Regions from separate parts of the Desulfobacula toluolica Tol2 genome, predicted to be linked through region 2. Evidence: predicted binding sites of a transcription regulator. Region 2 holds the regulator's gene; each other region holds the start of a gene.
What was found. The regulator sigma-54, encoded in region 2, starts transcription at its own class of promoters, with help from an activator protein. The targets are predictions, from matches to a motif close to TNTGGCACANTTTCTGCTNT.
Positions count from the first base shown of each region.

Region 1: TOL2_RS01450 (ammonium transporter) is a predicted target of sigma-54. The motif match lies at 1,884-1,903, and genes of this name have one in related genera.
Region 3: TOL2_RS05835 (N-acyl amino acid synthase FeeM domain-containing protein) is a predicted target of sigma-54. The motif match lies at 2,125-2,144, and genes of this name have one in related genera.
Region 4: TOL2_RS07095 (PEP-CTERM sorting domain-containing protein) is a predicted target of sigma-54. The motif match lies at 1,784-1,803, and genes of this name have one in related genera.

Region 1 is NC_018645.1:307,123-311,308, forward strand. Features, by position in the region: gene TOL2_RS01440 (MarR family winged helix-turn-helix transcriptional regulator) at 1-285, shown strand, start outside; gene TOL2_RS01445 (YaiI/YqxD family protein) at 293-790, shown strand; gene TOL2_RS01450 (ammonium transporter) at 1,962-3,257, shown strand; gene TOL2_RS01460 (TIGR02757 family protein) at 4,009-4,186, shown strand, end outside.
Region 2 is NC_018645.1:2,564,428-2,568,613, reverse strand. Features, by position in the region: gene rapZ (RNase adapter RapZ) at 1-446, opposite strand, end outside; gene TOL2_RS11845 (PTS sugar transporter subunit IIA) at 506-964, opposite strand; gene hpf (ribosome hibernation-promoting factor, HPF/YfiA family) at 973-1,527, opposite strand; gene rpoN (RNA polymerase factor sigma-54) at 1,540-2,982, opposite strand; gene lptB (LPS export ABC transporter ATP-binding protein) at 2,985-3,707, opposite strand; gene TOL2_RS11825 (LptA/OstA family protein) at 3,707-4,186, opposite strand, start outside.
Region 3 is NC_018645.1:1,250,987-1,255,172, reverse strand. Features, by position in the region: gene TOL2_RS05845 (D-sedoheptulose-7-phosphate isomerase) at 1-147, shown strand, start outside; gene TOL2_RS05840 (hypothetical protein) at 140-1,084, shown strand; gene TOL2_RS05835 (N-acyl amino acid synthase FeeM domain-containing protein) at 1,208-2,014, opposite strand; gene TOL2_RS05830 (sigma-54-dependent transcriptional regulator) at 2,469-3,827, opposite strand; gene TOL2_RS05825 (hypothetical protein) at 3,895-4,186, opposite strand, start outside.
Region 4 is NC_018645.1:1,548,877-1,553,062, reverse strand. Features, by position in the region: gene TOL2_RS23515 (archaemetzincin family Zn-dependent metalloprotease) at 1-119, opposite strand, end outside; gene TOL2_RS07100 (sigma-54-dependent transcriptional regulator) at 161-1,504, opposite strand; gene TOL2_RS07095 (PEP-CTERM sorting domain-containing protein) at 1,910-2,512, shown strand; gene TOL2_RS07090 (ABC transporter ATP-binding protein) at 2,668-3,732, opposite strand; gene TOL2_RS07085 (ABC transporter permease) at 3,729-4,186, opposite strand, start outside.

The sequences.
Region 1 (4,186 bases), 2.3 Mb from region 2:
ACCGATATCATACACAGACTGGAAAAAAAGTCTTTGATCATCAAAAGGCGCAGTGATCTGGATAAACGTTGTGTTATGATTACGCTCTCTGAAAAATGTCGACATATCCTTGATCTTGCACCTCCACCTCTTCAGGAAACATTTGCGGATTCTTTTACACATTTGGAGGAATGGGAACAATTGATGATCTTAAGTTCCATGAACAGAATTGTGGACATGATGTCTGCTGAAAAAATCAAATCCTCTTCTATTATTGCCTCTGTTCCTGTAAAGATTTCTTCATGAAAATTTTATGTCAACCCCATTCATTTCAGCTTGGGGTGAATTGATGGGGCATAGAAGGATATGGGTTGATGCAGATGCATGCCCTGTGGTGATAAAAAATATTTTGTTTAAAGCCGCCCAGCGGGTTGGAATTTTTTTGACACTTGTTGCAAATCAGCAGATGTATATTCCACGTTCAAAATGGATTACACTGATTCAAGTGGTGCCGGGATTTGATGAAGCAGACAATGAAATCGTAAACAGGGTATGCCCTGACGACATTGTAATTACAAGTGATATCCCTTTGGCAGCCAAGGTATTGGAAAAAAGAGGGCACGCACTTAATCCACGGGGAGAGTTGTATTCCAAGGATACCATTCGTGGAGTTCTTTTGATGAGAGATTTCAAAGAGACTCTTCGATCAAGTGGTATTGAAACTGGTGGCCCACCAGCACTCACTCAGAAAAATCGTAACATTTTTGCTGCAAACCTGGATAAACTATTGCTAAAAACAATCTGTTCCTGAGCCAAATGGTACATCTTAACCAGCCTGGATGAGTTTATCGCCTGATAAATTTTTTATACTTTTCTTGATAAAAAGTAAACGCCTAAACACCTGGACAAAAGTTCCCTCCTTTATATAACAATGAATTTTCCTGATTGAAAGGCCGTCTTCAAAGCTGGGATCGGAAAAAATTTTAGTATAGGTGCTTATTGGTTAATAATTTTTCTGGATATCGACACACCACTAAGCTACAAGATAATATCTTATTGATAAAAAAATAATTGAGGAATTAACTCTTGATGATATTCGGCTCATCTTGACCGGAACGTCATTAAGTATTTGTAGTCACCAATATCAGCAGTTTTGTCTGTTTTGTATCAATCTGTAATTATTTCAGTCATAAACACTGCCGTTGTTATATCATGGATTTTGGACGATTGGTACATCATCAAGCATATTTGTATTTATCGACCACCTGTAATTTTTAAACCTAAAATACCAGACTGATATAAACAATCTGGGGTATTGACAAAAGAAACAACTCATATCGATCTTATGCAGAATGTTGGACATAATAATGAAATAATACAATATGGGAATATTTCTGGATGCTGCATGATACAGCAAAAATATATGAATAATTTTAAGATATTGTATTCTCATCTATTTGCCATATTTGTGGATGATAATTCTTTAAATCCACTTAAAAAACTTATGACTCACGAGAGATCAAACAGGATACGGAACTGTTTGCCAAACATTGGTTTTTCTATGTTACAAATCCATCAGGCTGGATATCCTGATTCCCTGTCCTGATATCATTCCCGGTGATATTCCTTGTACCATCAAAGGTTAGCTCTTGCAGTTTTCTACAAATATGTTGTTTTTCATCCCGCCATAAGCCAGGCAAGGTTTTTTTGTTCTTAATTATCAAATTTAAAATAGAGTCAAAAAGAAATATAACATTTTTGTATGTATATTTGAGTATGAAAAATTCAAATTCGTAATAAATTTGATAATTAACTGAGAGCTTTTGCTCTTCTTAAATATAAAACATCAAATTTATCGTATGGTTTCAGAATGTTATAAACTATGTCATATTCTTTGAACGCTTCCTGGCACAGGGTTTGCTCTATGCAATAAAAGACACAAGCTGAAAAGAAAATATGATTTTAAAGAGAGGATCGTTATCATGTTGGGAAAAAAAATACTGATGTCTTCAGGGGGAGTACTTTTAACAGCGACTCGTGCCTTTGCAGAAGCAGGAGTCATTGATACGGGAGATACTGCCTGGGTCACCATATCAACCGCCCTGGTCATGATGATGACTCCGGCAGGCCTGGCTTTGTTTTATGGCGGTATGTCACGGTATAAAAACATGCTGAATACCATTGCCATGATTCTGGTTGCCTATTGTCTTGCCAGTATTGTCTGGGTTGGGTGGGGATACTCCCTTGCTTTTGGTGAGGGCTCAACCCTTTTTATCGGCAATCTGCAATATTTTTTTTTGAGCGGTATTGATATTCATTCCGTATCCGGGACCATCCCCACTCTTATTTTTGTGTTGTTCCAGATGACTTTTGCCTGTATTGGTGTTGCCATTATCCTGGGATCCGTGGTCGACAGGATGAAATTTTCTTCATGGATTGTATTTACTATTTTATGGGTGACCTTTGTATATACACCGGTTTGCAACTGGGCCTGGGGTGGCGGATGGATGCATAAGATCGGTGCCCTTGATTTTGCCGGCGGCAATGTTGTCCACATCAACGCGGGTGTTTCAGGGCTGGTGCTGGCCATGTTTCTCGGGAAGCGAAACGGGTATGGAAAAGAATCCATGATTCCGTCCAGCGTCAGTTTTACTGCCCTTGGCGCTGGCTTGTTATGGTTTGGATGGTTTGGATTTAATGCCGGCAGCGCACTGGCAGCAGACGGCATTGCTGCTTCTGCATTCCTGGTCACCAATACCGCTGCTGCCATGGGTGGGCTGGCCTGGTTGTTTGTTGAATGGAAACACAGCAAAAAACCAACCCTTCTGGGGCTTGCATCCGGTGCCATCGCGGGTCTTGTGGGTATAACCCCTGCTGCAGGCTTTGTCACTTTGGCAGGGGCCCTGGTAATCGGGGCTGTTGCAGGCATCATCGGTTTTTTCGGCGTTGCCGTACTCAAGCAGAAGTTGGGATATGATGATTCTCTTGACGCCTTTGGCATACACGGCCTGTGCGGGATGTGGGGAGCTATGGCCACGGGGCTTTTTGCATCCCCTTCCATCACTGAAGGGGCGGCAGGCCTGTTTTACGGCAATCCGGGACAGGTTTGGATTCAGTTTTTGTCCATTGTAGGCACCATTGCTTTCAGTGCAACGGCCACTCTTATCGTGGTGCTGGTAACCCGGATGCTGACCAACGGACTGAGGGTGGACAGGGAGGAAGAATTTGCCGGACTTGACAATGCCCTTCACGGCGAACGTGCATTTGAAATAGAATAGATACAAAATTTCAGGCATCCCGCCTCTTGTATTACTCCCTTTTTATCTTACATGGGCGGTTCCGGCTTTGTTAATAAGTCGGAACCGCTGCAAAAAAAAATTACGGTCTCGCCTGTGAACTAAACATTCATTCTTAAGAAAGTGTCCTTGCAGTTGCCAGCCTGGGTGATCTGTACCCTGCCGCGCCAGGTATACTGAAATGCATTCCGAATAAGGTTGCCCGTCACAATTCGGGCCTGTGAACCTGGGAACTGAATAATGAAGGATTCCGTATCAAGATCAACCTCAACATTCTTATCTCTGATTTTTGTTGTTTCAAGCTTATCCATGTTATGGGGGTAAGGAGCGGCAGATAAACTTTTTTTGAAATCAAAAGCTCATAATTAAAAAGATTGATTGATTTAATAAACCAAAGACGTATGATGATGTTTAGTTAAAAAATATTTTTATATGAAAGTTTTCAAAGATTCATACAGAGATTTTCGATCTTTGTTGTGGGCAAACATGGATGAAAGACCAAGTCTGCTCGTGGCGGTTTATATGAAAGAACTTTTAACCTGCTGAAATTAAGTGTCTTTCATTATTTGTTGTGGCAGAGTGATCTGCCATGGCCGTTATTGCGGTCGTCAAGCACGAAAAAAAACAGTGGATCATCTTGTATTTCGGGTACTCTTGATGCGGTAAAAGGAGAGTTTATATTTTAAAGGACAGACTTGAATGTATTTATTCTCAATATAATAAAAGGCAATATGTGGACCCTGATCCGCTTTTGTTTTTGTATGATTATCCTGAAAAGAAAAACCGGGAAATAGCGGGGTTCATTGCCGCCTGTTTTGCCTATGGCCGGGTTGATCAGATCATGAAAACCGTGGGCCATATTCTTGGAAAGCTTGGGCCTGATCCTTTTACATACCTGATGACCCGGACAA
Region 2 (4,186 bases):
TTCAGCTGATGAACATTCAAATGGGTCGTATCAATAATATGATGTGCCGTTTTTTTGATGGGTGCCATCATTCTTTTTTCCAGTTGAATATTGTCCAAAAGACTTTTTTCATTTGTCAGGGGATGTTGCCGCCTGGTTTGGCTGAATCTTTGTAACAGTTTGTTCTCAGCGGCTTCAAGGAATATGATCCGGGGTGTCATACTCAAATGATCCTCAATTGAGGCAATGCCTTGTGCATAATTTGATATGAAATTTTTACTTCTCATATCCATCACAAACGCCAGTCCCTTGATTTCAGGACTCTCTTTTAACGGCAGGTCCAGAAATTTAGGCAAAAGTTCTATGGGCATATTGTCGACACAATAAAACGAAGCATCTTCAAATGCTTGAACAGCCGTTGTTTTTCCGGACCCGGAAAGGCCGGTTATGATATAAAACTTTTGCATTTTACTTGATTATGACCTTCAGGTTGCTTGTTACCTTTAAATTATGTGTGACCCAAAGGTTAAAAGTCTTCATCCTGCTCCATAATGATATTGTAAATCTCATCAACGGATTCTGCGGTTAGCAGTCTTTGTTTAAAATGATCCATTTTTAAAAGTTTGGAAATCTGGGCCAATACTTTAAGATGATCACCGGTAGAGTTTTGTGTTGTCAATAACAGGAAAAAAATATGGACGGGTTTATTGTCAAGGGATTCATATTCAATCCCTTTTGGACTGAGTCCGAAACCGACAATAATTGATCCGACCGAATCAAGTTTTCCATGGGGAATTGCAATGCCGCCACCAATACCAGTGCTGCCTAACTGCTCTCTTTCCATGAGAACAGTGGCAATATCTTTGGCTGATGCATCTGTTGTTTGTGAAACTGCTGAGGCAAGTTCATCAATAGCCCCTTTTTTGTCACTGGCATTAAGGTTTGCAATAATAGAGTTTTTATTAAGAAGCCGGCTGATTCTCATTTAATGAATTATCCTATGGGCTGGATTAATCCCAGCTTACCGTTATTGTGTTTGTATAGAACATTGAGTTGCTCTGTCCTGGCATTGTTGAAAACAAAAAAAGATTGCTTTCCGGAATCTAATTCAATCACTGCGTCCTCAATATCCATGGGTTTAGTATCAACTGTTTCAATAATTATCGTGTCTACCATCTGGTCTGTCATAGGGTTGTCAAATGATTCTGCAGATAAATTCAATTGAGCAGATTCATTTTTAATGCTCTGTTTATTTCTTGACAGATGCTGTTTGACTTTTTCTTTGTGTTTTTTAATTTGGGGTTTTATTTTATCCATCAGTGCATCAATAGAGGAATACATACTTTCGGAATCTTCTTTGGCATGAATTTTTAATTTGTCGCAAGTAAGTGTGATTTCAGCTATATGTCTGATTTTTTCAACAGACAGCACAACATGTGCTTCAGCCGGGCTGTCCAGCATTTTATCAAATTTATCAAGTTTTTTTTGAACATAAGATTTTAAGGCAACAGATGTGTCAATTTTTTTAAAGGTAACGGTTGTTTGCATAAAAAAACCTCCTTAAAGCTGTTTGCGTTTATTAGAAGGAAGTATGTTCAGTACTTTCCTGTATTTAGCGACCGTTCTTCTGGCAATCTGGATATTTGAGCTTTGAAGAATGCTGGCTATTTTTTCATCACTTAAAGTACTTTCAGGGTTTTCGTTTTCTATAAGAAGTCTTATTCTTTCTTTTACACTTGCAGATGCCATGGATTCTCCGCCGGTTCGCTCGATTGAAGAGTTAAAAAAGTATTTTAACTCAAAAAGTCCCTGGGGGGTATAGGCATATTTATTGGTTGTCACCCGACTGATTGTTGATTCATGCATCTCAATATCTTCTGCTATATCTTTTAGAATCAGTGGTTTTAAATATGCAATCCCTTTTTCAAAAAATTCATTTTGAAATTTTAGAATGCTTTCCATTACAAGGTATATTGTTTTTTGACGCTGATGTATGCTTTTTATCAGCCAAGATGCAGACTGCATTTTTTCATTGAGGTAATTTTTTGTATCTTTTGATATTTTATGGCCGTTGGCAATGGCATTTTTATAAAATCTGTTGATTTTAAGCTTGGGAAGCCCATCATCATTCATTACAATTTTAAAACCATCCTCATGCTTATAGACATAGATATCAGGCGTGATATATGCAGGTTCTTCAGTGGAAAATTTTCGACCGGGTTTAGGTTCAAGATATTGAATGATTTTTACGGCTGCCCTGACATCATCAAGGGATATCTTCAATGCTTTGGCAATTTTTTTGCTGTTTCTGTTTTCAAGATTTTTCAGGTGGTTGTTTATGATTTCAGTTATGATGGGATTATCAATACCCAGTTGATGAACTTGAATCAGCAAGGTCTCACGAAGGTTTCTGGCACAAATACCGGGCGGATCAAAGGTCTGAAGTACTGAAAGCAGATCTTCAACAACTTCTATTTCAACACCGGAAGTCTCGGCAATTTCTTCAATATCACTGCAAAGATAGCCGTCCCTGTTCAGGTTCCCGATAATCATATGACCGATTTTTTCTTTTTCTTCACTGAGTCCATGGAGCATTAACTGCCACTGAAGATGGGCTTGCAGTGTCTTTTTTTCAGAAGTAAAAGCTTCATAATTCGGAGCCTCTGTATTTTCCGATTCCGTATAGACTCTTCCTGTAGAATTATATTCATTAATATAATTTTCCCAGTCTGTGTCAGACCTTACTTTTTCTTCAATGGTGACTTCTTTTAAAGGGGCCTCTTTTTCAGAGGAGGGGATTTCATTTTCCAGGGCAGTAATATTATTGTCAGATGGCTCTTCTGTACCGGCCTCTTCAAGAGCAGGGTTTTGTTCCATTTCCTGTTGAATCATCTCGGCAAGCTCAAGGCGCGACAGCTGGAGCAACTTGATAGCCTGCTGAAGTTGAGGCGTCATGACCAGTTGCTGAGTTAAGATTAAACTTTGTTGTAATCCAAGTTCCATAATTATAGTTTAAAATTTTCTCCCAAATAGATTTTTTTAGCTAATTTGCTTGAAATGATTTTATCAGGATTCCCCGATTCAATAACCTTGCCCCGGTTCATAATATATGCATTGTCACAAACTCCCAAGGTCTCTCTTACATTATGATCCGATATTAAAACGCCGATTCCTTTTTTAGTCAACTGATAAATTATTTGCTGGATATCAATGACCGCCAAAGGATCAATCCCTGCAAAAGGTTCATCCAGAAGTATAAACAATGGGTTTGTGGCAAGGACTCTTGAAATTTCAAGCCGCCGTCTTTCTCCTCCTGAAAGGGAACCGGCTTTTTGCCCGGCAAGATTTATAATGCCAAGCTCTTTCATCAGGCCCATGGTTTTTTGTTCAATATCAATGCCGTTTTGGGGCAACACTTCAAGTATGGCAGCAATATTTTGTTTTACCGTCAGCTTTTTAAAAATGCTTGATTCCTGAGGAAGATATCCGATTCCCTTTCTTGCTCTTATATACATTGGATATTGCGTAATATCATCATTATCAATCAAAACTTCACCCTGATCGGGTTTGACCAATCCAACCGACATGTAAAATGTAGTTGTTTTGCCCGCTCCGTTTGGCCCTAAAAGACCTGTTACTTCGCCTTGTTTCACTTTAAGGCTGACATGATCCACAACTTTTTTGCCGTTATAGATTTTTACAAGATTTTTTAATGCAAGTTGTGTCATTATTGTTTTTCAGTGATATTATCTTCAGGATTAAAAAGCGCTTCAACTCTTTTTTTACCGTCACTTTCCACGAGTACTTTATCTTGATTTCTGAAAAGAGTAATCTTTGTTCCGGTAACAAAACTTGAGCCTGTTATTAATTTAGGAGATTTGCCGGTTAGAACCAATATCCCTTCTTTGGTTGTATAGACAGCTTTGTCAGCAAATGCCTTTCGTTCTCCGGCAATGTATTTGACGTTTCCGGTCGAAATGATTTCTTTGATATTGTTTTGAGCATCCTTGTTTTTATTGTCATTCATAAAGTAAATTTGAATGGAATCAGCAAAAACAATAAAATCCGCTCTTGTGACTTTGACGTTACCGATAAATTCAATCATTGAGGTGTCTTTTTGTGCAATCATTTTATCGGATTCAACGCGAATAGGAGCTTCTTTGAAAGTATTTTGCGTTTGGGAGTGGGCAATTTTTATTTGCAATAG
Region 3 (4,186 bases), 1.3 Mb from region 2:
TTCTCAGGAAACAATGGCAAATTAAAACAATTGACAGATATTTGTTTTTGTGTTGATTGCGACACAACAGCAAGGATACAAGAAGTCCATATCCTGCTGGCCCACATACTGTGCGACCTGACGGAAAGGATAATGTTCAATGAGTGATTCATTCAAAAAATTGGATTTTGGCAGGCTTAAAACCTATTCCATCAAGAATAGACACAGTAAAGTGAATATAAAGGACTTTTCAATACCGTGGAAAAAAGGCAATAATTTTTCAGATTTTCTTGCAGGTCTTCCCTCCATTCTGGCCGGAAATGATCTGCGCTCCGTGATAGACGCCATCAGCCGTGCTGCAAAACAGAACAAACAGGTCTGTTTTGCCATGGGCGGTCATGTCATCAAAACCGGCATGTCTCCCATTGTGATTGATCTGATGAAAAAAAATGTTTTTACCATGCTCTCCATGAACGGGTCCGGCATTATCCATGACCTTGAAACCGCCATGACGGGAATGACTTCGGAAGATGTGGCACAATCAATCGGCAACGGCAGTTTTGGAATGGCAAAAGAGACATCAGCCTTTCTCAACCAGGCCATAAAAAATGCAGCAAAACATGGCATTGGACTGGGAAAAGCTGTAGGAGAGCTGATCCTTGAAAAAGACCTTACCTATAAACATTTGAGTTTGACAGCATCCGGAGCTGCCCTTGATATTCCCGTGACCGTTCATGTGGCCATTGGCACTGATATCATACATATGCATCCCGATTTTGATGCAGCGGCCTGTGGCGCAGCCTCCCATTATGATTTCAAGCTGTTTGCCTCACAGATAACAGGTCTTGAAAAAGGCGTGTTTATCAATGCCGGATCTGCCGTCATCATGCCTGAAGTTTTTCTGAAGGCCGTGACCCTGGTCAGAAACCTGGGCCATACGCTGGATGATTTTACAACACTCAATCTTGATTTTATCCGCCATTACAGGCCCATGACCAATGTGGTGAACCGCCCCACCCTTGGCAAAGGCAAGGGGTTCAGCATTGTCGGGCACCATGAAATCCTGATACCCCTTATCGCAGCAGGCATCATTGAGTCCATATAACAGACACGGGCAGACCTGGTCTTTCGCTCAGATTTGCCCACAACAAAAATTGAAAGTCTTTGTATGATTTTTTTACGACTTTCAGATAAAAAAACATTTTTACCTATTAATAAACGGTAATGTTCAGATAGACAGGCTGTTGTATGTGCTTTGGCTGATAAGCGGAGCTAAAAACCGGGAGTAATTATTGCACTGGTCTGCGTTGTTTTCCGGAAGCTGAAGGGTATCATTTTGTTTGACAAACAAAAAATGATGAAGATTTGATTCCAACGGATTGTTCTGATAAAAATGCCTGCATTTTTCCTCCACCTCATGCAGGTTTAACCTCATTGCAATGGCAGGATTTCCGTTCACTTTGGGGTGTGCCTTGATTTCTCCTTGCCCGATTTCTTCAAACAGCAAAATTTCTTTATAGACCAGCGCATGCTTCGGATTAACGGTAATTACCAGATCATCCAGTTTAAGATGTTCCATGGCATATTTGAGCATGATCTTGTTGCCGTGCATTAAAATATTTTGTGATCCGTCCCTGAATTCAGGATGTGTGGCAAGGCATCCCACCTCACCGATCATTCTGCCCTGAGATCTCAGATGATCCAGTTCTTTTTTATAAATCCGGTCCATGGGCAATCTGTTTGATGAATCAGGAAAAAGGCTGACCGTAAAAACCACTTGTTCCTTTTTTTTACCTATAAATACAATGGTTTTCTCAAAAAAATGATTTTCAAGGATTCTGCATGGACAGGATGAATCATCAGCATTAACATACCCCTCTTCAATATATACATCCTGAACGAGTTTTAATGCGGCAAAATAGTCTTTGATACAACTTGCAGGTTTAAAATAATATTGAGCCATTTTAAATTCATCTATCCTGATCAGTTGTCTCAAGTCCGCATTTTGAAATGATTCTTTATTAAATTTAGTCATAACTACCTTTTCCCTTGATTTGTTAATCTGTAACCAGAGCCTTGTGAAACGGTATTTTCCCGAATCCGATATTTGTCTTAAAGACATTGTTCAAAGCTTGATATTACATTATAGCAATAACAATACCAGAAGGTTGATTCGATGCATAAAACTTAGAAAAGGCTTGTTATGTTTAAATTAAGATATTATGATTTCAGACAGTTAAAAGAAGAGCTGACAATAAAAACATTTCAGGAAGCAGGAAAAAAGGACAGATGGAAAACAAGAAATTTTCTCAAAAGCGTATGAAAAACAATCCAATTCATCCTATTATTGGTATAAATACTTGAAAATATTAATAATATCTATATATTAATCAGCGTATGAAAAACAATACATACAAAAACCGCTGTGTGACATTATTCCCGGCAATCAATTGCAGAGAGCCGGATTTTGTAAACATGTATGGAAATCACTACACCATATCCCTGAAGTCTTCGGCCTTTACCCCGCATTTTTTCATCAGGTCATAAAAATCCGCCCTGTATTTACCGGCAAGCTTTGCTGCCCGGCTCACATTTCCTCCGGTCAGCCGAAGCAGCTGGATGATATAATTTCTCTCAAAATCCAATTTTGCTTCTTTAAACGGTTTTAGTTCATCACAAAGGTCTTCCGGGTCCAGCATGATCAGATCCTGTGAGATGACAGGATTTTTGGACATGGCAACACAATATTCCACAACATTTTTCAATTCCCGGACATTCCCGGGCCAAGGCGCGTTAACAAGTTTTTTCATGGCAGCCGATGAAAACTGGCTGACATTTTTTTTCATCTGCTGCCTGAATTCATTTAAAAAAAAATGGGCCAGGATTGGAATACAGTCCCGTCGTTCCCTCAACGGAGGCAGGGTTATTGGAATAACATGAATCCTGTAATACAAATCTTCCCTGAAATTTCCTTTGGATACTTCATCAAATAAATTTTTATTGGTGGCAGCAATGATACGGGCCTCAAATTTGATTTTTTCATTACCCCCCAGCGAATAGAATTCATTTTCCTGCAACACCCTGAGCAGCTTGGCCTGTATGGATACCGGTATTTCCGTTATCTCATCAAAGAAAAAAGTCCCGTTCCGGGCCTGCTGCAAAAAACCTTTCTTGTTTTTTACAGCACCTGTAAACGCCCCTTTTTTAAAGCCGAAAAGTTCACTTTCAAACAAAGATTCAGGAATAGCAGCGCAATTGATGGCAATAAAAGGACCTTTTCCCCTGGTCCCTGACACATGAATGGATTTGGCAATCAGCTCTTTGCCGGTGCCGCTTTCACCTTCAATCAATATATTGGAATCTGTCCCGGCTGCCTGAACAATTTTTTTGAGAACGGTTTTCATATTTTCATCTTTGGCAATAATATTTTCAAACCCGAACTTTTCAGATACCATGCCGCGCAGCTCTTTGACTTCCTTTGTTAATTTGTTTTTTTCAAGACATCTTTTGACATGCTGAATCAAATCAGAATCTTCAAACGGCTTTGTAAGATAACTGTAAGCTCCTTTTTTAATTGCAGATACAGCCTTGTTGATGGTGCCGTAGGCCGTCAATATGATTACGGGCAGATCTGGGTCGATTCTGTTGAGCGCTTCCATCAGTTCAACGCCGTTTTCATCTTTTAATTGATAATCAATAATGGCAAGGTCAAAAGAATCATCAGTTGCCGCCCCCAGGGCATCCGACCCGTTTGATACATCAGTCACCCTGTATTTTTCCGCCTCAAGCCTCATTTTAAGCACTTTGAGCAAAGAAAGGTCATCATCTACTATTAATATGTTTTCCAATTTAAAATCCCAAAGTTATAAAGTTTTGTTAATCACCGGTATAAATTTTTTAGCCGGGTGATATAGGTCAGGCCGGATCAGGTTTATCGATAATCTTATTCGGGTTCAAATCAATTTGCTTTAACTGCTCAATCTGCTTTTGAAGGCGTTTTTTTTCATTTTCAAGAAGCTTTAATTTTTCAAACACCTTCTCCATATCATCCAGTTGTTCTTGTTGAACATCTGCTTTCTTTTTAAGAGACCCTGCCTTCAGGGTCAAAGCCTTTATCTTCTCTTCCTTTAAAAGAAGTTCCCTGATAAAAGCCTGCTTTTTTTTTTCATCCTCCATGATCCTTGTCAGCAGGTCGGATATGATCCGT
Region 4 (4,186 bases), 1.0 Mb from region 2:
ATCTCCTTGACCCTTTCGGCAATGACGGCGGTGATCCATGAGGGGATATCCCCCACCGGCGAAATTATAATGACCCCATATGAATTCATATGATCTGAGTTAATATGATCTGGTTTCATAAAATCTGGATTCATATCATATGGGTTTAAACTCACGCGGTTCAATCCGGTTTCAATTCGTATCGTTTGATTTTATTGTAAAGAGTCGACCTGTCAATACCAAGAATGACAGCGCTTTTGGAAATATTCCAGCCAGTCTGTTCCAGAATTTTATGAATATGCTGTTTTTCCATATCATTCAAAGAAAAATACCTGGTTTTAAGTTCATCTTCCAGCGACGCACCAATGGGAAGATCATGAGGGGTTATAGTTCCGGTCCTGCAAACCACAACTGCCCGTTCAATGGCATTGGACAATTCCCGGACATTTCCAGGCCATTCATAAAGCATCAGCTCGTCCATGGCATCCCGACTGATCCGTTCCACCCCCCGGTTGACCTCCCGTGTAAACTGGTGTAAAAAATGCTCTGCCAGAAGCGGGATGTCTTCTTTCCGATCCCGGAGGGGCGGCATGGTAAAACAGATCACATTAAGGCGGTAATAAAGATCTTCCCGAAAAGTCCGGTTTCGGATGGCCTGCTCAAGATCTGCGTTGGTGGCGGCAATCACCCTGAAACTTGCCGTAATAGGCTGGGTTCCCCCTACTTTGTAAAAAATCTTATCCTCCAGCACCTGAAGCAAATCAATCTGCATACGCATGCTTATTTCACCGATTTCATCCAGAAAAAGAGTTCCCCCGGCTGCCAGCTCCAGCCGTCCCTTCCTGTTTTCCTTGGCATCTGTAAATGCGCCCCTGCGGTGGCCGAACAACTCACTTTCCATGATATGCTTAGGGATGGCACCGCAATTCACACTCACAAAAGGACCATCCTTGACAGGGCTGTTGCAGTGAATGGCCTTGGCAGCCAGGCCTTTGCCTGAACCGGTTTCACCGGTAATCAGAACCGAAGACTCAACATCCCGTATATCCTGAATAAGCCTGAAAACTTCCTGCATTGGTTTTGACTGGCCGATCATGCTCTCAAACCGGGTAAGGTTTTCGTATTCCTCTTTTAAGAAAATATTTTCCTTTTTCTGTGCCCGGTGAGCCACCAGTTTTTCGATCAAAACCCCCAGTTCATTCGGATCAAAAGGCTTTAAAATATAATCAAAGGCATGAGATTTCATGGCCTGAACCGCAGATGGAACAGTTCCAAATGCCGTGATCATGATCACGTCAATATCCTCATATTCTTCTTTAACATGGGTAAGAACTTCCAGGCCGCTGATCCCGTCCAGCTGAATATCTAAAAGCAGGATATCAAAACTTTGGTTTTTTAATATATCAAGAGCCTGTTCCCCGCTTTCAACTGTACTGACATGGTGCCCGTCTCTTTTCAGCCAGCCGGCAAGAGATTCGCGGATCACCAGTTCATCATCCACCACCAGAATCCTGACCTGTTCCATTAGATTGTCTCCAGATTAATTCTTTTTGTAAGGGATGTTCGAATTATAAAGAATTTTTCACAGAAACAAAAGTTATTACGAAAATATTTACAATTCCTTTTATGCTGCTTGATTTTTAAAGTATGTAAAAAAAATTCTTAACTTGGATAAAAATTGTATTAAAATCATGTAAAAATAGTATCAACTCTATTCAGGCAAGCTTATTAAAACATTTGATCTTCCATTAACCAACATATTGAAATAGTGATATAATTCATACAAAAAATCTTTGTTTTACCATATGGTACAAAGATTGCTTTTTTTGGATGGACAAAGACATACGTATTTCACGAAATTGCAAATAAAATAATCAATTAAGGTATTCCGGAAATAATTTAATCTGTTTTAAAACAAAAAGGATAGATCATGAAAAATTTTTTATTGTTATTATTAACAGGACTGACATTTATTTTAACCACTTCAGCATCTGCATCCCCGTATGCTGCCCCTTACCTCTCTTATCTTGATCTTGACTCCCAGGATGTAATTTTTAACGCAGGGGGAAATGAGTCAAAATCCCATACATGGAACTTTGATTTGATCAATGACACATTGTCCGAAGGAGACGTTGACGGCAACGATGTAATTAGTTCTGCGTTTTTATGTTGGACAATAAGCGAAGATTTAAAGGATAATAACCCAAACTTCTATGAATATATAGATATATACATAAATGATAACCTACTGTTTGGTGACTGGGAGATGGACAATGGTTCTTGGGTGATAGACACAAACCTTCTTGATCTTGTCACAACACCGTCCATATTCAAAGTAGAATTCAAGGACTTCAACGATGGACATAAAAACAAGGATTGGGATATTATGGTTTCAGATGTTAAAATATTTGGTGTGTATACCGACATGCATGGGAACCATGCGCCTGAACCGTCAACACTGATGCTCTTCGGTTTTGGTCTTTTAGCCCTTGCAGGTATCAGCAGAAAAAAAAGTACACATAAAGTCTCGTAAATATCAAAATATAAATGGGCAAAACCGCATCAAAAAATTTTTGCCCTTAATTTTTTTATACGTCCAATACCTGCATCAACCCAAGCCGCCAACTTATATCGTTAAAAAAATAAATTCCTTATTTCATTTAATCTTTTCGATCAATGTCCTGTGCTTCAGGACTCAGGAATAATCCTGACATCATCCTGCCGGACAATTGCGTATGCATCGTTGCCTTCACAAAAAGCATTCATTTCCAAGGCGTTATGGGTAACCAGAACCTTGATAAAGGTCTCTTGGGATTTCAAATGCAGCAGACAGGTATTTCCCTGATTGACAACCTGCGTCAGGGTTGTTTTCAGTATGTTCTTTGCATACTCCAGGCCGGGAGGGGCTTTGAGAACAACGATATTCTCGGGCCTGATGGCCACTTTCACCCGTGATCCGACAGGGGCCTCGTCCCTGGACATCAACTCAAAGCCGTTCACACGGACGGTACTCATCCCTAATGAGCTTTGAATGACTTGCCCGTCAAGGATGTTTACCCCTACAAAATCCGCAATAAACTGTGAGTTCGGCCGATGAAAGATTTCTTCCATCGCACCAAACTGGATCAAATGACCGTTCTTTATGACAGCGATCTTGTTGGCCAGGGCCCAGGCATCTTCAAGATCGTGGGTAATGTGTATGACTGTTGTCCCCCGATCTTGAATCGCCTGTTTCAAAAGACGCCGGGCCTCATTCTTAGTCTGAAGATCCAGGGCGGAAAAAGGTTCGTCCATAAGCAGAAGCCTTGGCTCCACTGCAAGCGCTCTTGCAAGTGCGACCCGCTGCTGTTCCCCGCCTGAAAGCGTAGCGGGTTTGCGGTGAAGAAGATGACCGATATTCAGGGAGATCGCCAGATCCTTTATTTTTTCTTTGATCCCATGCTTTTGAATCTTTTTCAGGCCATAGGCAATATTCTTAAACACCGTAAAATGCGGAAGCAGTGCATAATCCTGGTATACAATGCCGATCCGCCTTCGTTCCGGCAATTCATGGGTCAGGTCATCTCCTTCAACGATGATCCGGCCTTTATCCGGTGCCCAGAAACCAACAATGCTTTCCAGCAAAATGGTCTTGCCCGAACCTGTCGGGCCTATGATACTCAGATAATCTCCTTTTTCCAGTGAAAAGGAAATCCCCTGTAGATAAAATTCCCCCAGATGAATATGCAGATTTTCAATCTCAAGTAATGTCAAAATCCTACCTCTGCTCTTTCAAAAATATAAATCGCTGCAAAGGAGACCACCATCAAAACAATTCCGCTTGTAAGCGCCATCCCCATGTTGCCGTAGGAAATATTCAGGTAAAGGGTAACTGGAAGAACTTCTGTTTTCATGTAGGAACCTCCGGCCAGAATCAGAACCGTTCCAAAGGTTCCGATGCACCTGGCAAAAGAAATCACCGTGGCGGCAAGACATCCGTTTTTTGCAAGGGGAAGGGAGACATTGATAAAAGTTTGAAACATGGAATACCCCAGGGAACGGGAAACAAATTCCAGGCGAGGATCAATATAGTCAAACGTGGATTTCATGATACGGCTGGCATAAGGAAGGGCTGTGAAAAACTGTGCCGCCACAACCCCCTGTTTGGTAAAAACAAATTTTAACCCGATCATCTCCATACACCTGCTGACAAAGCTGTTGCCGAAAA